DNA from 4 places in the Streptomyces sp. iso_384 genome. Region 2 is predicted to be linked to each of the others. Evidence: riboswitches for the same ligand, from Rfam matches in the RefSeq annotation. Region 2 holds a riboswitch; each other region holds the start of a gene.
What was found. Region 2 has a riboswitch for cyclic di-AMP ahead of AC0VY3_RS30560 (C40 family peptidase). Riboswitches for the same ligand answer to the same signal wherever they lie in the genome.
Positions count from the first base shown of each region.

Region 1: it holds a riboswitch for cyclic di-AMP, as region 2 does, so the genes downstream of both, AC0VY3_RS01110 (M23 family metallopeptidase) here and AC0VY3_RS30560 (C40 family peptidase) in region 2, are expected to answer to the same signal.
Region 3: it holds a riboswitch for cyclic di-AMP, as region 2 does, so the genes downstream of both, AC0VY3_RS19080 (transglycosylase SLT domain-containing protein) here and AC0VY3_RS30560 (C40 family peptidase) in region 2, are expected to answer to the same signal.
Region 4: it holds a riboswitch for cyclic di-AMP, as region 2 does, so the genes downstream of both, AC0VY3_RS25165 (M23 family metallopeptidase) here and AC0VY3_RS30560 (C40 family peptidase) in region 2, are expected to answer to the same signal.

Region 1 covers NZ_JBWBTT010000001.1:251,411-257,045, reverse strand. The annotation lists gene lhgO (L-2-hydroxyglutarate oxidase) at 1-30, shown strand, start outside; gene trmB (tRNA (guanosine(46)-N7)-methyltransferase TrmB) at 23-922, shown strand; gene AC0VY3_RS01120 (PrsW family intramembrane metalloprotease) at 1,009-2,454, shown strand; gene AC0VY3_RS01115 (aldo/keto reductase) at 2,463-3,407, opposite strand; gene AC0VY3_RS01110 (M23 family metallopeptidase) at 3,661-4,695, opposite strand; cyclic di-AMP (ydaO/yuaA leader) riboswitch at 4,707-4,859, opposite strand; gene AC0VY3_RS01105 (PP2C family protein-serine/threonine phosphatase) at 5,070-5,635, opposite strand, start outside.
Region 2 covers NZ_JBWBTT010000001.1:6,836,265-6,841,899, forward strand. The annotation lists gene pcrA (DNA helicase PcrA) at 1-2,141, opposite strand, end outside; cyclic di-AMP (ydaO/yuaA leader) riboswitch at 2,399-2,565, shown strand; gene AC0VY3_RS30560 (C40 family peptidase) at 2,564-3,760, shown strand; gene AC0VY3_RS30565 (hypothetical protein) at 3,842-4,195, opposite strand; gene AC0VY3_RS30570 (C40 family peptidase) at 4,399-5,478, shown strand; partial or broken gene AC0VY3_RS30575 (GNAT family N-acetyltransferase) at 5,517-5,635, shown strand, end outside.
Region 3 covers NZ_JBWBTT010000001.1:4,260,707-4,266,341, forward strand. The annotation lists gene AC0VY3_RS19075 (GMC oxidoreductase) at 1-806, opposite strand, end outside; gene AC0VY3_RS19080 (transglycosylase SLT domain-containing protein) at 962-1,795, opposite strand; cyclic di-AMP (ydaO/yuaA leader) riboswitch at 1,799-1,957, opposite strand; gene AC0VY3_RS19085 (FAD-dependent oxidoreductase) at 2,440-3,831, shown strand; gene AC0VY3_RS19090 (SpoIIE family protein phosphatase) at 3,838-5,635, opposite strand, start outside.
Region 4 covers NZ_JBWBTT010000001.1:5,611,973-5,617,607, forward strand. The annotation lists gene AC0VY3_RS25160 (GntR family transcriptional regulator) at 1-335, opposite strand, end outside; gene AC0VY3_RS25165 (M23 family metallopeptidase) at 514-1,335, opposite strand; cyclic di-AMP (ydaO/yuaA leader) riboswitch at 1,349-1,517, opposite strand; gene AC0VY3_RS25170 (M16 family metallopeptidase) at 1,743-3,113, opposite strand; gene AC0VY3_RS25175 (M16 family metallopeptidase) at 3,140-4,513, opposite strand; gene AC0VY3_RS25180 (DNA gyrase/topoisomerase IV subunit A) at 4,794-5,635, shown strand, end outside.

The DNA of each region.
Region 1 (5,635 bases), 6.6 Mb from region 2:
CCCGCCGTAGAATCCGGTCATTGTGTCTGAGCAGCCCCTGAACCCCACGCCCGCCACGGCCCCCGACGACGCCGGGACGACCGCCACCGGCTCCACGGCCGCCGACGCCGTGACCGACGAAGCCAAGGCCACCGGCTCCACGCCCGACGAAGCCGCCGCGCTGCGGGCCGCCTCCTTCGAGCGCGCGCGCCGGCTGCGCATGGAGCCCCGCTTCCCCGGCGGCCCCGCCGCCGACCCGGCCGGCTCGCACCACGAGCGCCGGATCCGCAGCTTCCAGCCACGCCGCAGCCGGGTCACCACCGGCCAGCAGGAGTCCCTGGAGCGGCTGTGGCCCACGTGGGGCCTGGACATCGACGGCAAGCGGGTCCTGGACCTGACCGAGCTGTTCGACGGGCTGCCCGTCGTCCTGGAGATCGGCTTCGGCATGGGCGAGGCCACCGCGCAGATGGCCGCCGACGACCCGGGCACCGGCATCCTCGCGGTCGACGTCCACACCCCCGGCCAGGGCAATCTGCTGGGCCTCGCGGACAAGGCGGGCTCGACCAACGTACGGGTGGCCAACGGCGACGCGGTCATCCTGCTGCGCGAGATGCTGGCCCCCGAGTCCCTCGACGGCCTGCGGGTCTACTTCCCCGACCCGTGGCCCAAGGCCCGGCACCACAAGCGGCGCCTCATCCAGCCCGAGTTCCTGGACCTGGTGGCCCCGGTGCTGAAGCCCGGCGCGATCGTCCATTGCGCGACCGACTGGGAACCGTACGCCGAGCAGATGCTGGAGGTGCTCACCGCGCACCCCCGCTTCGCGAACACCGCGGCCGACGGCGGCTACGCCCCGCGCCCCGCGTTCCGGCCGCTCACCCGCTTCGAGGGGCAGGGCCTGGACAAGGGGCACGTCGTCCACGACCTGCTGTTCGCCCGCGTCTGACACACGGCGGGGCAGGACGGCGTACGGCCATGTCCTGGCCGGATGCGCCGTCGCCGGGTGTCGGTGCTCCTCGTTAGGGTCGAGAGGTGTCCGACCCTTCCGTGCAGCATCAGCAGGCGCGGCCCGCCGTCCCGGTCCTCCACGAGCAGCGGCTCGACGAGGTCCTGGGCGCCGCGCCGGAGCGTGGCCAGTGGCGTTACCGGCCGCACCGCGTCGGCATGGTGTGGCGCAGCAAGGTGTTCCGCGCCGGCGCCGTGATCGTGGCGCTCGTGCTGTGCGGGCTGGTGATCCTGGCCCTCGTCCGCGAACAGACCGGACCGGAGGGGTTCCTCGTCGGTCTCGGTCTGGCGGTGCTGCCGGTGCCGCTCCTGATGGCCGCCTTCCGCTGGCTGGACCGGGTCGAGCCGGGCCCCTGGCGGAATCTGATCTTCTCGTTCGCCTGGGGCGCGTGCGCCGCCGCGCTCGTCGCGATCATCGCCAACTCCTTCGCGACGCGCTGGATAGCCACCGCGACGGCCGACCCGGCGGGCGCCGACACCCTGGGGGCGACGGTGATCGCCCCGGTCGTCGAGGAGAGCGCGAAGGCGGCGGCCGTGCTGCTGATCTTCCTGTTCCGCAGACGGGAGTTCGGCGGGGTGGTGGACGGGATCGTCGTCGCCGGGTTCACCGCGACGGGTTTCGCGTTCACCGAGAACATCCTCTATCTGGGCAACGCCTTCGGCGAGGACCAGCAGCTGGGCAGCTCCGGGTTCGCCTCGGTGACGGCGGGGACGTTCTTCGTACGGATCGTGATGTCGCCGTTCGCGCACCCCCTGTTCACGGTCCTCACCGGCCTCGGCTTCGGCTTCGCGGCCGTCAGCGCCCGCCGCCACCGGGTTCGCCGGATCGCCCTGCCGGTGCTGGGCCTGCTGCTGGCGATGGGGCTGCACGCCCTGTGGAACGGCTCGTCGGCCTTCGGCCCGTACGGCTTCTACGCGGTGTACGGCATCGTCATGGTCCCGGCGTTCGGCCTGGTGACCTGGCTGGCGATCTGGTCACGCCAGCGCGAGCTGCGCACCCTGGCGGCCGAGCTGCCCGCGTACGCGGCGGCCGGCTGGCTCACCCCCGCCGAACCGTCGGCGCTCTCCTCCATGCGGGCCCGGGGCATGGCCCGCGATCTGGCCCGCCACTGGCAGCAGGACCGGACCCGGGGCCGGGCGGCGGCCCGCGCGGTCGCGGAGTACGAGTCGTTCGCGGCCTCCCTGGCCGGCCTGCGCCGCCGGGCCCGCCACGGCGCGGTGGGCCCGGACTTCGGCGCCCGCGAGCGGGAGCTGCTGCACCACCTCTGGCAGCGCCGTGACATAGCCGCCCCGGCCCTCACCCACGCGGCCCGCCTCACACACCGCCCGGCCGCCCACCACTACCGCCGCCCGCCGACGCCGTACGGAAACGGGTACGGGCAGGGACCGGGTTACGGATACGGATACAGCGGCCAGGCCCCCCAGCCGTACGACAGCGCACCGCCCACCACCCACCGACGCCCGTCGCAGTAGCGGTTCCGTCAGGCCGACGCCTCCGTGAGCAGCGCGACCTCCCGGTCCGTCAGCCGCAGGTCGGCGACCGCGACGAGGGCGGGGAGCTGTTCGACCGTACGGGCGGAGGCGATCGGGGCGACGACGGTCGGCTGTGCGGCGAGCCAGGCGAGGGCGACCGTCGCGACCTCGGCGTTCCGTTCCCCGGCGACCTGGTCGAGGGCGGCCAGCACCCTGCGGCCCTGCGCCGACTCCAGGTGGCCGCCCGCCTTCGCGGACCGGGCGCTCTCCACGGTCGTACCGGGGCGGTACTTGCCGGTGAGGAAGCCGGAGGCGAGCGCGTAGTACGGGACGGCGGCGAGGCCGGCGGCGGCCGCGGTGTCCTGGAGCTCGCCCTCGTAGGTGTCGCGGGAGACCAGGTTGTAGTGCGGCTGGAGCGCGACGTACCGGGCGAGGCCCTCGCGCTCGGAGAAGTCGAGGGAGGCCCGCAGCCGCTCGGGGCTGATGTTGGAGGCGGCGATGTGGCGCACCTTGCCGTCCTTCACCAGCTGGTCGAGGGCGGTGATGATCTCCTCGACCGGGACGGTCTCGTCGTCGAAGTGCGTGTAGTAGAGGTCGATGTGGTCGGTGCCGAGCCGGCGCAGCGAGGCCTCGGCCGCGCCCTTGACGGCGCCGGCGGACAGGCCCCGGAAGTCGGGGTGGGCGCCGGCCTTGGTGGCGACGACGACGTCGGACCGGTTGGAGCGGGAGGCGAGCCACTTGCCGATGACGGTCTCCGACTCGCCGCCCCGGTTCCCCTCGACCCAGGCGGAGTAGGCGTCGGCGGTGTCGATGAAGTTGCCGCCGGCCGCGACGTACGCGTCCAGGACGGCGAAGGACTGCTTCTCGTCCGCCGTCCAGCCGAAGACGTTGCCGCCGAGGGCGAGGGGGAAGACCTGGAGGTCGGAGGTGCCGAGAGTGCGCGCGGAAGTCATGTGAGGGTTCAACGGGCCGGGGCGGCGGAGGTATTCCACCGGATGGTGTTCCACGGTGGCGTTCCACCGGATGGCGCACCACGGGGTCGTACTCCACCGCCGCGCGGACCCGACCGGGCCGGCTGCCCCCGGACAGACCGGCAGCCCTGACGTCGGGGGGTGTGCGTCAGGGCTGCCGGAGTTTCGGGGAGGGTGGCGACGGGGGACGTACGTCAGCCGGAAGGCCGGGGACAGGGACCGAAAGGCCGGGATCTCAGACCGAGAGGCCCTTGCTGTTCAGCCAGGCCATCGGGTCCATCGCCGAACCGCCCGCCGTGCGGACCTCCATGTGGAGGTGCACACCGGTCACATTGCCGGTGGCGCCCATGCGGCCGATGGTCTCGCCGGTGGTGACCTTCTGGCCGACCGAGACGTCGATCGAGGACTGGTGCGCGTACCAGATCTCCGTGCCGTCATCGAGCTGGAGCACCGTGCGGTAGCCGTACGAACCGGCCCAGCCGGCCGACGTGATCGTGCCGCCGTGCACGGCCTTGATCGGCGTACCGGCCGACCCGGCGAAGTCCAGACCGGTGTGCTGGCCCGAGGACCACAGGGCCCCGGACTGACCGTAGGTCGAGGTGATCGTGTACGAGGAGGTGGGGAGGGAGAAGCTGGCGGCGAGCTTCGCGAGACGCTCGGCCTCCTTCTTCTTCGCGGCCGCTTCCTCCGCGGCCTTCTTCTTCGCGGCGGCCTCGGCCTCGGCCTGGTCCTGCTGCTTCTTGGCCTCCTGCGCCGCCTTCTCGGCCGCGGCCTTCTCGGCGGCGGCCTTGGCCTCGGCGTCGGCGCTGGCCTGCTGCTGCTCGGCCTGCTGGAGGATCCGGGCGCGCAGGGCCTCGCCCGCGTCGGTGGTGCCCTCCTCGGCCTCGGCGGTGGTGAGGCCGGCGGTGGTGAGCGGCGCGGCCGCGGCGACCGGGGCGGGCTCGGCGGCGTCCGACATGAAGGACCCGACGCCGGGAAGGGACTTGGCGTCGGGGAGGTTGTCCGCGATGGAATCGGGAAGGGAGATGGAGACCGGGGCCTTGTCCTGCGCGGTGGCCATGCCACCCGCACCGACGGCCGCTATGACGCCGACCCCGAGGACGGTGGAGCTACGGGCCAGACCACGCTGCTTGGCTACGCGGTGCCTGCCGCGCACGGGCCGGATGGACTCCTCGGTGGGATTCCACTCCTCCCAGGACCGCTCCGCGTCACCGAAGGTGTCGGCACTGAAAGGTGACGGGGCCTCAGGGGCAGGCTTGTTGGACGCCACGTGGGCGCACTCCTTTCCTTCCTTCTCGCCTACCGGGTTAGCTGACGGGTTCGGAGCAGGAAGGTCTCCTACGGGCCCCTCCGTCTCTCACGAGACGCAGGCGTCCGATTCACCCCATGTAGGTGGTTCCCCGGTTCCCTTGCGGAATTCGGCGCTCGCGCGCGGTGCCGTCTCTGACGACGGCTGGGACGACCGCGCTGCGTTATCGAACGTTAATAGACACCCGGGCCCGATTCCAAGCTGTTCCTGTTGATCATTAAGGGGCACGGTAGGGATGTACGGGTCACAAGCGGGCGGAATCGGGCGACTTGACCACGGATCAGCCACACCCCTTTTTCTGATGGTGTGTCAAATGTTATGCGGAGCGGTGCCCTTCAGTTACGCACCGTGTCATCGCCCCGGCCCACGATCTTCACCGTCGTCCGGCGCACCGGCTGCCCCTCCGCCGGCCGGCCGACCGCAAGCAGCGCCATGTCGTCCGTGGTCCGCCCTCCGGTGTGCAGCCGTACGTCGTCGGTCAGCGCCGACAGCAGCTCCTCGGGGCCCGGGAAGATCCGGCCGCGCAGCCGGGCCGCCGGATCGTAGAAGACCCCGTTCGCGTCCCGGGCCTCCGACAGCCCGTCCGTGAACGCGAGGAGCGTCGCCCCGGCGGGCATCTCCCACTCGTCGGCCCGGTCCGGCCACACCCCCAGGTCCATCCCCAGCGGCAGCGCGGGGACCGAGGGCGCCAGCACCTCCAGGGCGCCGTCCGCGTGCAGCAGGATCGGCTCCGGGTGGCCGCGGTTGACGATGCGCAGCGAGGCCGAACCGGGCGGGATCTCGGCCAGTACGGCGGTGATGAACCCCTCCATGACGTCCAGCCCGTACCGCCGCGTCCCCTCCCGGGCCAGCGCCCGCTCCAGCCGCTGCGCCACGCCCTCCAGCGAGCGCTCCTGCTCGG
Region 2 (5,635 bases):
TGCTGTTCCGGGATCTCCTCCAGGAACCGCGAGGGCGGGTTGTACGAGGGCTGGCCCCAGGCGCTGCGCATCGCGGCCCGGGTCAGATAGAGCCGTTCGCGGGCGCGGGTGATGCCGACGTACGCGAGGCGGCGCTCCTCCTCCAGCTCCTTGGTCTGGCCGAGGGCCCGCATGTGCGGGAAGACGCCGTCCTCCAGGCCGGTGAGGAAGACGACCGGGAACTCCAGGCCCTTCGCGGTGTGCAGGGTCATCAGCGTGATGACGCCGGAGCCGTCCTCGTCCTCGTCGGGGATCTGGTCGGAGTCGGCGACGAGCGCGACCTTCTCCAGGAACTCCGCGAGCGTTCCCGCGCCCTCCTCCTCGCCGCGCTCCTGCTCGAATTCGAGGGCGACGGCGGCGAGTTCCTGGAGGTTCTCGATACGGGTCTCGTCCTGCGGGTCCGTGGAGGCCTGGAGCTCTGCGAGATAGCCCGTGCGCTCCAGGACCGCTTCGAGCACGACGGCCGGTCCGGCGCCGGACTCGACGATCGTGCGCAGCTCCTCCATCAGCGTGTTGAAACGCTTGACGGCGTTGGAGGAGCGGGCGGCCATGCCGTACGCCTCGTCGACGCGGCGCAGCGCCTGCGGGAAGGAGATCTTCTCGCGCATCGACAGGGCGTCGATCATGGCCTCGGCGCGGTCGCCGATGCCGCGCTTGGGGACGTTGAGGATACGGCGCAGCGGGACGGTGTCCTCGGGGTTGGCGAGGACCCGGAGGTAGGCCAGGACGTCCCGGACCTCCTTGCGCTCGTAGAAGCGCACGCCGCCGACGACCTTGTAGGGCAGGCCGACGCGGATGAAGATCTCTTCGAAGACACGGGACTGGGCGTTGGTGCGGTAGAAGACGGCGACGTCGCCCGCCTTGGCGTCGCCCGCGTCGGTGAGCCGGTCGATCTCGTCGGCGACGAACTGCGCCTCGTCGTGCTCGGTGTCGGCGACATAGCCGGTGATGCGGGCGCCGGAGCCGGCCTTGGTCCAGAGGTTCTTGGGACGGCGGCTCTCGTTGCGCTCGATGACGGCGTTGGCGGCGGAGAGGATCGTCTGCGTGGAGCGGTAGTTCTGCTCCAGCAGGATCGTCGTGGCGCTGGGGTAGTCCTCCTCGAACTGGAGGATGTTGCGGATGGTCGCGCCCCGGAAGGCGTAGATCGACTGGTCCGCGTCACCGACCACGCACAGCTCGGCGGGGGCGTCGTTCTCCCCGGCCGGGCCGACCAGCTCACGGACCAGCGTGTACTGGGCGTGGTTGGTGTCCTGGTACTCGTCGACCAGGACGTGGCGGAAGCGGCGGCGGTAGTGCTCGGCCACGTCCGGGAAGGCCTGGAGGAGGTGGACCGTCGTCATGATGATGTCGTCGAAGTCCAGGGCGTTGGCCTCGCGCAGGCGGGCCTGGTAGAGCGCGTACGCCTGGGCGAGGGTCTTCTCGAAGCCGTCCGCCGCCTGCCCGGCGAAGGTCTCCTCGTCGATGAGCTCGTTCTTGAGGTTGGAGACCTTGGCGGTGAAGGACTTCGGCGGATACCGCTTGGGGTCGAGATCCAGATCGCGGCAGACCAGGGCCATCAGCCGCTTGGAGTCGGCGGCGTCGTAGATCGAGAACGACGAGGTGAAGCCGAGCTTCTTCGACTCGCGGCGCAGGATGCGCACGCACGCGCTGTGGAAGGTCATGACCCACATGGCGTTGGCGCGCGGGCCCACCAGCTGCTCGACGCGCTCCTTCATCTCGCCGGCGGCCTTGTTGGTGAAGGTGATCGCGAGGATCTGCCCGGGGTGCGTGCCGCGTTCGGCCAGCAGATGGGCGATGCGGTGGGTGAGCACCCGGGTCTTGCCGGAGCCGGCCCCGGCGACGATGAGCAGCGGGGAGCCGGCGTGCACGACGGCGGCACGCTGCTCGGTGTTCAGCCCGTCGAGCAGCGCGGCGGAGTCGAGCACCGGGCGCGGGTGACCGTCCCGGTAGTACCCGTCCCGGGGCGGCGGGGGCGCGTCGTAGACGCCCTCGAAGAGTCCCTCCGGCACCGCTTCGGGCGCGTGGTCCTCGGGGGGCGGCGGGGGGCCGTCCTCCGCGGGCTGGAGGCCGGTCAGGAAACTGTCGTCAAAGAGGCTGCTCATCGCCTACCGAGTCTAGGCGGCCGCACCGACAACCTTCCGCCGAAGCCGGGAAGCGGTGACCTCGGCCCTACGCACGGAGAGCGGACGTCCACGTTCCGTGAAGGAGTGCCCGGTCGGAGGGGGTGCGGAGCCCTGGATCCGAAAAGGTCACGAAAATGTATCGGGCATATCGCTCATCGTGCTTCCCAGCGGTGGCACGGGTTGGCTAGCGTGCTCGGTCAGGTGATCCGTACCTCTCTGAGGCGAACCGCGCCTAACGGACACCTCTGCCGAATCCGTCCTGCCCTCCAGGCAGTTCGGAACCGGGGACCCACACGCAGAACCGGGGTGAATCGGTCCGTGACCTCGCATCCGGACCGTAGGACAGCCTTCCGTTCCGTCCGAACCCGACAGCTAACCCGGTAGGCGGTCCACGGAAGGAGATGCCGGTCTTGGCATCGCATCGCAAGCCGCGCACGAAGGTGCGCACCACCACTCCCGCCGTCGGGCTGACGACGGCCGCGCTGGCCTCCGTGACGTTGCTCTCCACGCAGAGCGCCACGGCCGCGCCCGCGGAGCCGAAGCCCGCCATCGAGGAAGTGCAGAAGAAGGTCGACGCCCTGTACCGGCAGGCGGGCACCGCGACCCAGGAGTACAACCGGGCCAAGGCCGCCTCCGCCACGCAGCAGAAGAAGGTCGACACGCTGCTCGCGGACGTGGCGAAGCGGACCGAGAAGATCAACGAGGCGCGCCGCGCGCTGGGCTCCTACGCGGCGGCCCAGTACCGCAGCGGCGGCATCGCGCCCACGGCGACGTTCTTCCTGGCGGACGACCCGCAGGGGTACTTCGACCAGAGCCGGCTGATGGACCGGGCGACGGAGCGGCAGCAGAAGGCCGTCACCGATTTCCGTACGCAGCAGGCCTCGGCGGCGAAGAAGCGCGCGGAGGCGGTGAAGAGCCTGGAGACGCTCACCGAGACGCAGGCCACGCTCGCCTCCAGCAAGAAGGGCGTGCAGACCAAGCTCACCGAGGCCCGCGGCCTGCTGTCCCGGCTGACCGCCGAGGAGAAGGCGCGGCTGGCGGAGCTGGAGCGCAAGAAGGAGGCCGAGGCCAAGGAGAAGGCGGCGAAGCTGGCCGCCCGGCAGGCCGCCGAGGCCAAGGAGAGGGCCGAGGCGGAGGAGAAGGCCCGCGAGGAGGCCGCGAAGGAGTCGGGCGGCGGTTCGGGCACGGGCTCCGGTTCCGGTACGGGCACGGGTTCGGGCACCGGCTCCGGTACGGGCAGCGGTTACGCGGCCAAGGCGGAGAAGGTGCTGGCCTTCGCCCGCGCCCAGATCGGGAAGCCGTACGTCTGGGGCGCGACGGGCCCCTCCAGCTACGACTGCTCGGGGCTGACGCAGGCGGCGTGGCGGGAGGCGGGCGTGACCCTGCCCCGGACCACCTGGGACCAGGTGAAGGTCGGGACCCGGGTCGCCACGTCCGACCTGCAGCCGGGGGACCTGGTCTTCTTCTACGACGACATCAGCCACGTGGGCATCTACAAGGGCGACGGCATGATGATCCACGCCCCGAAGCCGGGTGCGAACGTGCGCGAGGAGTCGATCTACTACATGCCGATCTACGGGAGCGTCCGCCCGGCGTAGCAGGCGTACGGGGCCGGGGGCGGCTCATCGGCGGCCGCCCCCGGAAGGCCGCGGCCAGGCCTCAGGTCCGGTGGTCCGGCCTCAGGTCCAGACCGTGGCGATGAAGATGTTGGCGGTCGTGAGGGCGCCGACCGCGATGAACGCGCCCTTGTCGACCTTCTCCTCGTCGCGCTTGACGTAGACCAGGGCGAGGATCACGACCAGCAGCGCCAGCTTGATGCCGATCTTGACGTTGTTCACGGTCTGGTCGTCGGCCTGGTTGAGGCCGACCAGGGCCATGCCGGTGACCAGCATGGTCAGCGCGCCGTGCAGCATCGCGGGGGTGAACCGGGCGGTCCCCGACCCCATGGCCTTCATCTGCGTCAGGAAGCCGCCCAGCAGGGAGGCGATGCCGATGATGTGCAGGGCGACGAAGACATTGATGAGTACGTCCATGGCTCGGGAGCCTAGCCATGGCCAACGTTTTACCTTTCAGTGAGGCAAGCCTTCCTCGATCGCTTCGATCACGAGTGACCGGCGAAACGTCACATCAGGGCAATAGCTGTCATGGCGACTCTTTTCTCCGCGCCCGGATTAGCGTCCTTCACGGACCCGCCGGTATCCCCCGGCGGCCAGCCGACAGGAAGGATGCCGCCCCCGTGGCAGCGCACCGCAGGTCAGCCCACCGAAAACCCAAGCAGCGCCCGTTCACCGGCCCTGCTGCCCGTACCGCCGCCACCCTGGCGCTCGCCGGAGCCGCCACCGCCGGCTCGGTCACCGGGGCCGGCGCGGCCCCCGCCGAACCGTCCCCCACCGCCGACCAGGTCAAGGCGAAGGTCGACCGGCTCTACCACGACGCCGAGGTCGCCACCGAGAAGTACAACGGGGCGAAGGAGAAGGCGGCCGCCGCCACCCGCGAGGTCGAGGCCCTGACCGACGAGGCCGCCCGCCGCACCGACCGCCTCAACACCACCCGCAACGCCCTGGGGTCGCTGGCCACCGCGCAGTACCGCGGCGGCACCCTGGACCCGGCCCTGCAACTGGCGCTCTCCTCCGACCCCGACGCCTATCTGCAGCGCGCCTCCTACCTCGACCGGGCGGGCGACCGTCAGAGCGGTCTGCTGCGGAACATCAAGCGGCAGGTCTCCCAGATCACCCGCGTCAAGGCCGTCGCCGGCCAGGAGACCGAGCGCCTCGCCGCCCGCCGCACCGAGCTGCGCGAACACCGCACCGCGATCCGCACCAAGCTGGCCGACGCCCGCAGGCTGCTGGACACCCTGACCGCCGACGAGCGCGCCGCCTACGAACGCTCCGCCGACGCCCGGCACGGCGGCGGCCCGGCCCACGCCGACCGCTCCACCGCCCGCAGCGGCCCGGTCGCCGCCCCCGGCTCCCGCGCCGGGCAGGCCATCGCCTTCGCCCACGGGGCGATCGGCAAGCCGTACGTCTGGGGCGCGACGGGCCCCAACGCCTTCGACTGCTCGGGCCTGACCCAGGCGGCCTGGAAGGCGGCGGGCGTCAGCCTGCCCCGCACCACCTACACCCAGATCAACGCCGGACAGCGCATCCCGCGCTCCCGACTGGCCCCCGGCGACCTGGTGTTCTTCTACTCCGGGATCAGCCACGTCGGCCTCTACATCGGCGGCGGCCAGATGATCCACGCCCCGCGCCCGGGAGCACCGGTGCGCATCGCCCCCATCGATCAGATGCCTTTCGCCGGAGCGACCCGGGTGGCATAGTCCCCGGCGCCGATCCGTACCGCCGAAGGAACTCCCGTATGACGATGGCGAACGCCGTCCAGGACTACGCCCGTACGCTCACGCTGCGATCTCCCGACCACTACCGGGTGGGCCCGTTCACCGTCCGGCACAACCCGGACTGGGAGCTGAAGTACGC
Region 3 (5,635 bases), 2.6 Mb from region 2:
TTGCCGTAGTTGTTGCCGTAGAGGATCTCCGCGTCCAGGGCCGACTTGGGTACGGTTCCGGCCGCCTCCTGCTTCATGTAGTCCCAGTCGTACACGGCGGGCACGAAGAGGAACGGGAAGCCGGAGCGCTGCGCGTGTTTTCGGCCGACCCGGGCGTACCGGTAGCAGTCGACGGTGTCGAACCAGGCGGGATCGATGGTGGTGACGCCCAGCCCGCTGTTGGCGCGCGGGTAGTAGGTGCCGTACATCTCCTCGGCGTTCACCGTCGGGAGGATCGCGCCGAAGTTCTCCCGGCGCGGCGTGACGGCCATGCCGCCGTTGACCAGGGATCCGCCCCCGACGCCGCGGCCCTGATAGACCGTGATGCCGCCGAACTCCTCGGCGTCCAGGATGCCGGTGTAGCGGTTGACGTCCTTGTCGATCGGGAAGCCGAGGAAGTTGCTCAGCGGCTGCTTGGTCCGGGTCCGCAGCCAGAAGGAGCGGTCGTCCGGTCTGGTGGTGTTGGCGAAGATCTTGCCGTCCGCGCCCGGGGTGTCCCAGGCCATGCCCATCTCGACCATGTGGACGTCCGTACCGGCCTGGGCGAGCCGGAGGGCGGCGACGGAGCCGCCGTATCCGGTGCCGATGACCAGGACCGGCACATGGGCCCCGGAGCCGATCGGCGCCGCTGCCGCCCGGGCGCTCGCCCACGCCGGGGCGGTGGTCCCGGCCAGCGCAGCGACCCCCAGAAGAGAACCTGTTCCAGTGATGAATCTTCGACGCGAGACACCCTTGGCCCCGCTGTCCTGCATGGTAGTGTCACTCATGTGACATCCCTCACTCTCGACAGAGTGCAACAGGTTCTACTGTCGATCGCGTGGTAAGTCACTAGAAACTTGGGGGTAACTTCGCGCTGCCACCCGAGCCGGAAGAGGCCCCGGACCGTGCGGTCCGGGGCCTCTTCCGGCTCGGGCGCGAAGGATCAGTAGGCGCCGAAGACGTTGTCGATCGAGCCGTAGCGGTCCGCGGCGTAGTTGCACGCGGCCGTGATGTTGGCGACCGGGTCATAGCTGTCGGTCGAGGTGCCGGGCACGTGGTAGGCCTGGAAAGTCGGGTCGATGACCTGGAGCAGACCCTTGGACGGGGTGCCCTTGACCGCGTTGGAGTCCCAGTTGTTGATCGCGGCCGGGTTGCCCGAGGACTCGCGCATGATGTTGCGGTGGATGCCCTCGTAGGTGCCGGGGATGCCGTGCTGGGCCATGACCGCGAGCGATTCCTTGATCCAGCCGTCGAGGTCGTTGGTGTACGTGGCGGCCTTCTCGGCGGCCGGAGCGGCCTTCGCCACCGGGGCGATGTCCGTACGCTCCGAACGGTCGGCGCGGTCCGCCGACGCACCGCGTCCGGTGGCGGCGGAAGCCTTGGAGGACTTGGCGTCCGACGGGGCGTCTGCCTTGTTTCCGAGCGTCAGCTTGATACCCGGGTGAATAAGATCGGGATTCTCTCCGACGATCTTCCGGTTGCCTTCGTACAGCTCCTTCCAGCCGCCGCTGACGGAATGCTCACGAGCGATCTTGGAAAGAGTTTCACCGGCCACCACGGAATGGTGGGCGGGCGCGGCCTTCGCGGCGGAATTCGCCTGGGCGGCAACCGCGGCGGGGGCCACGGCCTGCGGCGCGGCGATGGGAGCGGGGGCCGCGAAGGCGCTGGTCGCGCCGATCACGGGGAGCGCGAGAACGGCTCCGCCAGTGGTCACGGCGGCGAGGCCGCGACGCAGCGAGGTGGACTGGGAACGGCGGTGCTTACCCTTTGCGGGCATGGGGGATTTCCTCTCCGGCGCCTGCGAGGTGAGCTGTCGGGTTCAGACGGGAGATGTCTGGCCGCACGGTCGTGCGACTTCACCCCAAGCCGTTCCGGTTACGGTTCGGCGACTTACCTGGGTCCCCCGCTCCTGCCGTACGTGAGTGGGTTTCGGATTCCCGGACGGCGGCAGGATTCGGCGTTCCGTCCGGATTGACGGTGACCGTAGGCGAGAAACGCGGGACAGAACAAGCCCTGCATTCCGGATTCCCTTTCCTCCACAAGATCGAATGACGGAATTCCCGGATCGGGCCGCACCGTCAGGGCGTCAACTTTCTTCGCACGGAAGGGAACCGATGCCTCCGCTTCTGCGTCCGCCTCCTCGGACGTGACGCTCACCACTCGCTTGCGGCGTTGGCGAAAACCGGCCCAGCCAAATGCATCAAAAGGCCTGGAAACCTCTTTACGGATAGACGGAGCAAAAGAACCAAATCCACCATATAGGCATAACGAAACGGGCCAATCGGACACTCTGGGTGGGGGCGGTCGAAGGGCCCGCGCGGCGATCGCTTACGGTGTGGGGTGGAGACTAGTAAGCCAACCCTTACCTCCGACGTACGCTGTACCTGCCCGCGTTCGCCCGCCCCGAAGGATCACCACGCCATGACACGCCCCGTCCGCGTCGCCATTGTCGGAGCCGGCCCCGCCGGTATCTACGCTGCGGACGCGCTGCTCAAATCCGAGGTCTGCCAGGACCCGGGGGTCTCGATCGACCTCTTCGAGCGCATGCCCGCGCCCTTCGGCCTGATCCGTTACGGCGTGGCCCCCGACCACCCGCGCATCAAGGGCATCGTCAAGGCCCTGCACCAGGTGCTGGACAAGCCCCAGATCCGGCTCTTCGGCAACGTCAGCTACCCGCACGACATCGGCCTGGACGACCTGCGGTCCTTCTACGACGCGGTGATCTTCTCCACCGGCGCCGAGGCCGACCGGGCGCTCGACATCCCCGGCATCCAGCTGGACGGCTCCTTCGGCGCCGCCGAGTTCGTCTCCTGGTACGACGGGCACCCCGAGGTCCCGCGCACCTGGCCGCTCACCGCGGAGAAGGTCGCCGTGCTCGGCGTCGGGAACGTGGCCCTGGACGTGGCCCGCGTCCTGGCCAAGACGGCGGACGAGCTGCTGCCCACCGAGATCCCGGACAACGTGTACCAGGGCCTCAAGCAGAACAAGGCGCTGGAGGTGCATGTGTTCGGGCGGCGTGGCCCCGCACAGGCCAAGTTCAGCCCGATGGAGCTGCGGGAGCTCGACCACTCCCCCAACATCGAGGTCATCGTCAACCCCGAGGACATCGAGTACGACGAGGGCTCCATCGCCACCCGCCGGGAGAACAAGCAGGCCAACATGGTCGCGCAGACCCTGGAGAACTGGGCGATCCGCGACGTGGGCGACCGCCCGCACAAGCTGTTCCTGCACTTCTTCGAATCTCCGGTCGAGATCCTCGGCGAGGACGGCAAGGTCACCGCGCTGCGCACCGAGCGCACCGAGCTGGACGGCACCGGCAATGTCCGGGGCACCGGCCAGTTCACCGACTGGGACATGCAGAGCGTCTACCGCGCCGTCGGCTACTACTCCGAGGAGCTGCCCAAGCTCCCCTTCGACGTGTCCTCCGGCACCGTTCCGCACGAGGCGGGCCGGGTCATCGCCGGTGACGAGCACATGGCCTCGGTCTACGTCACGGGCTGGATCAAGCGCGGTCCGATCGGTCTGATCGGGCACACCAAGGGCGACGCCAACGAGACGGTCGCCTGCGTCCTGGAGGACCACGCCGCCGGCCGCCTGCCCGAGCCGGCCGCGCCCGCCCCGGAGGCCGTCGAGGCCTTCCTGGAGGACCGCGGCGTCCGCTACACGACGTGGGAGGGCTGGCACAAGCTGGACGCCCACGAGCAGGCACTGGGCGCGGCCCAGGGCCGTGAGCGGATCAAGGTCGTGGAGCGCGAGGGCATGCTGGAGGCCTCCGAGGCCTTCGTGCCGGCCGAGCGCCCGGCAGACGCCTGACGTGCCCTAGGGGGCCGGGCCCGGGGCTGCGGAGTGCCCCGGACCCGGCCCCCGGAACGTGCGCCACAGGTCCGGTCCGAAGGTCCGCGCCGCCGGGGGTCGCCGCACCGCCGGAGCCTCGGCCCACCGGGCGGCGAGCAGGATCGCGATGTCGTCGGGGCGGTCGACGGCCGCCCTGGCCTCTCCGATGACCTGGTCGGCCGTCTCGGCCAGCGGGACCGCGCCGATGCGTTCGATTGTGGCGCGCAGCCGCTCGATGCCCTCGTCGATGTCCGTGCCGGGGCGCTCGATCAGCCCGTCCGTGAAGAGGGCGAGCATCGCTCCCGGGTCGAGCCGCATCTCCGTGACCGGGTAGGTCGCGTTCTCGTCGACCCCGAGCACGATGCCGCCGGGCAGGTCCAGCACTTCCGTCCGGCCGTCGGGCCGCCGCAGCACGGGCTGCGGATGCCCCGCCCGTACGGCGCGGGCCACGCCGGTCGCCGGGTCGAGGGCGATGTAGCAGCAACTGGCGAACTGCCCCGGGTCCAGGTCGATGAGCAGCCGGTTCGTACCGCTCATCACCTCCTGCGGATCGTGGTTGCTCAGCGCGAACGCTCGTACCGCACTGCGCAGCTGCCCCATCGTCGCGGCGGCGGAGACACCGTGGCCCTGTACGTCGCCGATGATCAGGGCGAGTTCGTGACCGGTCTCGATGACGTCGTACCAGTCGCCGCCCACGTCCATGCCCTGGGTGCCGGAGAGATAGCGGCCCAGGGTGTCGACGCCGTCGACCTCCGGCAGCCGGTGCGGCAGCAGGGCGTCCTGGAGTCCGCGGGCGAGCGCCGCCTCGCTGTCGTAGCGCTGGGCCCGTTGCAGGGCCTGGGCGATGAGACCGGCCAGTGCCGTCAGGACCGTACGCTCCTCCGGGCTGAAGCCGCGCGGCCGGTCGAAGCCGAGGATGCAGGAACCGACGGGCCGCCCCGAGGCGATCAGAGGGAGGAACGCCCGCGCCCCGACGTCCGCGTCGATGGGGATGCCCGGATAGGCCTCGGCCAGGCGCTGCATGGACTCGAAGAAGATCGGACGGCCCGTGGTCAGGGTCTCCACGCCGGGAATGCTGACGTCGAGCCCGACGCCGTCGAAGCGGTCGAGGAACCCCTTCGGGAACCCCGTCTCCCAGGCCAGATGGAGATGACGCTCGTTCAGCAGGTAGATGGCGAGCTGACGGCCGCCGAACGCGGGCAGCAGCTCCTCGGTGACCACCGCGGAGACCTGACGGGCCGTGACCGCCTCGGTCAGCGCGATGGCGAGGGCCACCGGGCGGTACAGCGCGGAGGAACGGTCGGCGGTCGAGCCGATGCCCAGCCCCGGCGAGGTCACGGAGCCGGGGGTGTAGGCCGGCTGGTCCGTCGCCTGGAGGACGACGCTCACCCCGTCGTGGCCCGGGTACAGGGACACCGACAGCCAGCGTGAGGGCGGGCGCTGGGCGAGGAAGTGGACGGGCTCGTCGGCGATCAGGGCGGCCCGGTAGTGGTCCTCGTAGGCCTCGTGCCCGAACCACGGCAGGGCCCGCCACACCACATGCCCGATCAGCTCCGCCCGGGAGTGGCCGAGCAGCTCCTCGGCGAGGCCGTTGGCGTACGTGATCCGCCCCAGCCGGTCCAGGGAGAGAATGCCCCGGGGCAGCCGGTCGGCGGCCTCCGGCACGACGGGGCCCGCGCCCAGGTCGACCAGGAAACCGGTCAGATGGCTGGAGGAGTCGTCGCCGTGCGGATGGGTCCAGCGGCCGGACAGCTCCAGCAGATGGGACCGGCCGTCGGGACCG
Region 4 (5,635 bases), 1.2 Mb from region 2:
TGACCCAGCCTGACCAGACCCCGGAGCACCTTCAGATGGGCCTCCGTGCGGCGCTGGGCGGCGCGTGCCGCGCCCAGCGGCTCCAGGAGCATCCGCAGCTCCAGGAGGTCGGCCGCCTCCTGCGCGGTGGGTTCGGCGACACAGGCGCCGGCGTGTCTGCGGGTGACCACGAAGCCCTCGGACTCCAGGGTGCGCAGGGCCTCGCGGACGGGGACGCGGGAGACCCCGTAGCGGCGGGCCAGCAGCTCCTCGGTGAGGCGGCTGCCGCGCTCGTAGACACCGGAGACGATGTCGTCACGGATTGCCGTGCATACCGAATGCGCGGGAATGCGCATGTCCGAACCTCCGCCTTGATCCCCGCGAAACGCGGCCGCCCGACGTCTGTTCCGTGACTCTATTGCAATCTGCCGGAATTTCCGATGGCAGGCCGGAATCCATGGAAATCTTCAGGCTGGAATTGCCGAAGGCCCCGGCGGGTGCCGGGGCCTTCGGGCGGAGGCGTGCGGAGGCGGGTCAGACGTTCAGACCGTGCGAGCGCAGGTAGCCGACGGGGTCCATGTCGGAGCCGTAGTCGGGGGTGGTGCGGGCCTCGAAGTGCAGGTGCGGGCCGGTGGAGTTGCCGGTGGAGCCGGAGAGCCCGATCTGCTGGCCGGAGGAGACGCTCTGGCCGACGGAGACGCCGATCGAGGAGAGGTGGCCGTGCTGGGTGTACGTGCCGTCCGACATCCGGAGCACGATGTTGTTGCCGTACGCGCCGCCCCAGCCGGCCTCGACGACCGTACCGGCGCCGACCGCGACGACGGAGCTGCCGGAGGCGGCCATGAAGTCCACGCCGGAGTGGCTGCCGGAGGACCAGAGCGAACCGCCGGTCTTGTAGCCGGTGGTGACGTGGGAGCCGGCGACCGGGAGGTGGAAGGCGTTCAGCCGGGCGCGCTCGGCGGCGCGGGCGGCACGGGCCTTCTCCTCGCGGATCTCCTTGGCGCGGGCCTCGGCCTTGCGCTCGGCCTCCGCCTTCGCCTTGGCCTTGGCCTTGGCGGCCTTCTCACGAGCCTCGGCGGCGGCCTTCGCCTTCGCCCTGGCGACCACTTCGGCCTGCTGCTTCTGGGCCTGGGCCTGGGCGTCGATCTGGTCGGCGAGGGTGGCGTCGAGGGCGATGGCCTGGGTGAGGCCGGTGTCGGCGACCTTGGCGGCCTCGGCGTCCGCGGCGAGCGCCGGGGAGGACAGCGAGCCGATGACTCCGGTGGTGGCCAGGGCCGCGATGCCGGCGGCCTGGGCGCTGCGGCGCGTCAGGCGGCTCGGGGCACGGTGCTTCCCGGTGGCACGGGTGAACGCCATGGAGAGGCTGATCCTTTCCTTCCTTCTCGCCTACCGGGTTAGCTGACGGGTTAGGAGCAGGAAGGTCTCCTACGGATCCCCGCGCCGGTTCACGGCACGGGCCTCCGATTCACCCCAGGGACTGCGTGTGGGTCCCCGGCTCCCCAGGCTCGCGCCTGACGGGGACTCGGCGATGACTGCCCGGCGCCGCGGATGCGGCATACGGGTGACGGACAGCCGGGCCGACGCTAGGCGGGGCGACTTCCCATCACCAAACGGACAGGGGGATTTGTCGCGCATCCCACAGGGCAGACAGGCAACCTCTCCAACAAAAGGGAGCGAAGCTCGCCAATCGGTCAAAAATGGAGGACCCCGGTGAACTTTCCGTTCGTCGGGGTCCTCTTCGCGGCGGTGTGCCACGGATGCCGTCAGCCGGTGACGACGGACACCTCGCCGATGCCGAGTGCCTTGACAGGCTCCTCGATCCGCGCGGCGTCACCCACGAGGACCGTGACGAGGCGGTCCACCGGGAAGGCGTTGACCACGGCGGCGGTCGCCTCCACGGTGCCCGTCTCGGCGAGCCGGGCGTAGAGGTCGGCCTGGTAGTCGTCGGGGAGGTGCTGCTCGACCTGGTCGGCCAGCGTGCCGGCGACCGAGGCGGCGGTCTCGAACTTCAGCGGGGCGACGCCCACCAGGTTCTGCACGGCCGTCTCACGCTCGGCGTCGGTCAGCCCCTCGGCGGCCAGCGTCCGCAGAACCTTCCAGAGGTCCTCCAGCGCCGGTCCGGTGGACTCCGTGTCCACCGAACCGCTGATCGCGAGCATCGCCGCGCCGCCCGAGTCGGGGCCGCTGGAGCGCAGCACCTGGGCGAAGGCGCGTACGCCGTAGGTGTAGCCCTTCTCCTCGCGCAGCACCCGGTCCAGCCGGGAGGTGAGGGTGCCGCCCAGGCAGTACGTGCCGAGGACCTGCGCCGGCCACACGCGCTCGTGCCGGTCGGCGCCGATGCGGCCGATCAGCAGCTGGGTCTGGACCGCGCCGGGGCGGTCCACGATGACCACACGGCCGGTGTCGTCCGCGGTGATGGGCGGCACCGGTCGGGCCTGGCCGGCGTTGCCCGACCAGTCGCCGAGGGTCTCCGCCAGCAGCGCGTCCAGGTCGATGCCGGTCAGGTCGCCGACGATCACGGCCGTCGCCGTGGACGGGCGGACATGGGCGTCGAAGAAGGCGCGCACGGCGGCCTGATCGATCCGCCGGACGGTCTCCTCGGTGCCCAGGCGCGGGCGGGACATCCGGGCGGTGGCCGGGAACAGCTCCTTGGAGAGCTGCTTGGCGGCGCGCCGGGACGGGTTGGCCTGCTCGTGCGGGATCTCGTCGAGGCGGTTGCCCACCAGGCGCTCGATCTCGCTCTCGGCGAAGGCCGGGGCCCGCAGCGCCTCGGCGACCAGGCCGAGGGCCTTGGCCAGCCGGGAGGCCGGAACCTCCAGGGAGACCCGGACGCCGGGGTGGTCGGCGTGCGCGTCGAGGGTGGCGCCGCAGCGCTCCAGCTCGGCGGCGAACTCCTCGGCGCTGTGCTTGTCGGTGCCCTCGGAGAGCGCCCGCGACATGATCGTGGCCACGCCGTCCAGGCCCTCGGGCTCGGCCTCCAGCGGCGCGTCCAGGAAGATCTCCACCGCGACGACCTGCTGGCCGGGGCGGTGGCAGCGGAGCACGGTCAGCCCGTTGGGCAGGGCGCCGCGCTCGGGCGCCGGGAAGGCCCAGGGGCGGGCCGTGCCGGCGGTGGGCTGCGGGTGGAACTCCATGGCTACTCCAGTCACGGCGGCGTCGCTCACTTGGCCGCCCCCTCGTGCGCGTCGGTGCCCTCTTCGCCCTCGGCGCCCTCATCGGCCTCGTCGGTCGGCTCGATGGGCTCGTACACCAGCACCGCCCGGTTGTCGGGGCGCAGGGCAGCCTCGGCCGCCGCGCGCACCTCCTCCGCGGTGACGTCCAGGACCCGGCCCACGGCGCTCAGGGCGAGCTGCGGGTCGCCGAACAGCACCGCGTAGCGGCACAGTTCGTCGGCGCGGCCGGCGACCGTGCCGAGCCGGTCCAGCCACTCGCGCTCCAACTGCGCCTGGGCCCGCTCCATTTCCTCGAGGGTGGGCCCCTCCGCGGCGAACCTGGCCAGCTCCTCGTCGACGGCGGCCTCGATCTGCTCCACCTCGACCCCGCCGGACGTCTTCACGTCCAGCCAGCCCAGCGAGGGCGCCCCGGCCAGCCGCAGCAGCCCGAAGCCCGCCGCCACCGCCGTACGGTCGCGGCGCACCAGGCGGTTGTGCAGCCGGGAGGACTCTCCGCCGCCCAGCACGGTGAGCGCCAGGTCGGCCGCGTCGCAGGCGCGGGTGCCGTCGTGCGGGAGGCGGTAGGCGGCCATCAGGGCGCGCGCCGGGACCTCCTCGTGGACCACTTCGCGCAGCTGCTCGCCGATGATCTCCGGCAGCGTCCCGTCGCGCGGCGGCTGCTTGCCGTCGTGGGACGGGATGGAGCCGAAGTACTTCTCGATCCAGGCGAGGGTCTGCTCGGGGTCGATGTCGCCGACCACCGAGAGCACCGCGTTGTTGGGCGCGTAGTACGTACGGAAGAACGCGCGGGCGTCCTCCAGCGTGGCCGCGTCCAGGTCGGCCATGGAGCCGATCGGGGTGTGGTGGTAGGGGTGGCCCTCGGGGTAGGAGAGGGCGGTCAGCTTCTCGAACGCGGTGCCGTAGGGCACGTTGTCGTAACGCTGGCGGCGTTCGTTCTTGACGACGTCGCGCTGGTTCTCCATGGACTCCTCGTCGAGCGCGGCGAGGAGGGAGCCCATCCGGTCGGCCTCGAGCCAGAGAGCCAGCTCCACCTGGTGGGTGGGCATGGTCTCGAAGTAGTTGGTCCGCTCGAAGCTGGTCGTCCCGTTGAGCGAGCCGCCGGCCCCCTGGACGAGCTCGAAGTGGCCGTTCCCCTTGACCTGTCCCGAGCCCTGGAACATCAGGTGCTCGAAGAGGTGAGCCAGACCGGTGCGTCCCTTGACCTCGTGGCGCGAACCGACGTCGTACCAGAGGCAGACCGCGGCGACCGGGGTCAGATGGTCCTCGGAGAGCACCACACGCAGGCCGTTGGCCAGGCGGTGCTCGGTCGCTGTCAAGCCGCCGGAGCCGGCCTGTGCGGTGGCCGTGTGACCCATGGGCATGTACGTCCCTTCGATCGCGATACTGGACTTCCTGCCAGACCTGCCACTCTAAGCAAGCGCACCGGCACCTGGCGAAGTTCCCGTTCCGTGGATGTTTCCGTCGATGGTGTCGTGGACGCCCTCGCGGGCGCGCCGCCCCGACCGCTTCGGACCGGCCTTCGGACGGGTCGAGGTCGGCGTTGTCAGTGGCGAGGTCCACAATGGACCGCGTCAGTAGCTCGTGTTGTACCGAACAAGCTCAGGTTGTCCGAACAGAATCCGTGAAGGAGTCGCAGCCGCGATGGCCCGCCGTAGCACGAAGACCCCGCCGCCGGACGACTTCGAGGAGAAGATCCTCGACATCGACGTCGTCGACGAAATGCAGGGCTCCTTCCTCGAGTACGCGTACTCGGTGATCTACTCCAGGGCCTTGCCCGACGCCCGCGACGGCATGAAGCCGGTGCACCGGCGCATCGTGTCCCAGATGAACGAGATGGGACTGCGCCCCGACCGCGGCTATGTGAAGTGCGCCCGCGTCGTCGGCGAGGTGATGGGCAAGCTGCACCCGCACGGCGACGCCTCGATCTACGACGCCCTGGTGCGCATGGCGCAGCCGTTCTCGATGCGGCTCCCCCTGGTCGACGGCCACGGCAACTTCGGCTCTCTCGGCAACGACGACCCGCCGGCCGCCATGCGGTACACCGAGTGCCGGATGGCCGACGCCACCTCGCTGATGACGGAGGCCATCGACGAGGACACCGTCGACTTCCAGTCGAACTACGACGGCCAGGAGCGCGAGCCGGTCGTCCTCCCCGCCGCCTACCCCAACCTCCTGGTCAACGGGGTCTCCGGGATCGCCGTGGGCATGGCCACCAACATGCCCCCGCACAATCTGGGCGAGGTCATCGCCGCAGCCCGGCATCTGATCAAGCACCCGGGCGCCGACGTCGAGACGCTGATGCGTTACGTCCCCGGACCCGACCTGCCCACCGGTGGCCGCATCGTCGGGCTGGGCGGCATCAAGGACGCGTACACGAACGGCCGCGGCACGTTCAAGATCCGCGCCACCGTCTCCGTGGAGAACGTGACGGCCCGCCGCAAGGGCCTCGTCGTCACCGAACTGCCCTTCACCGTCGGCCCGGA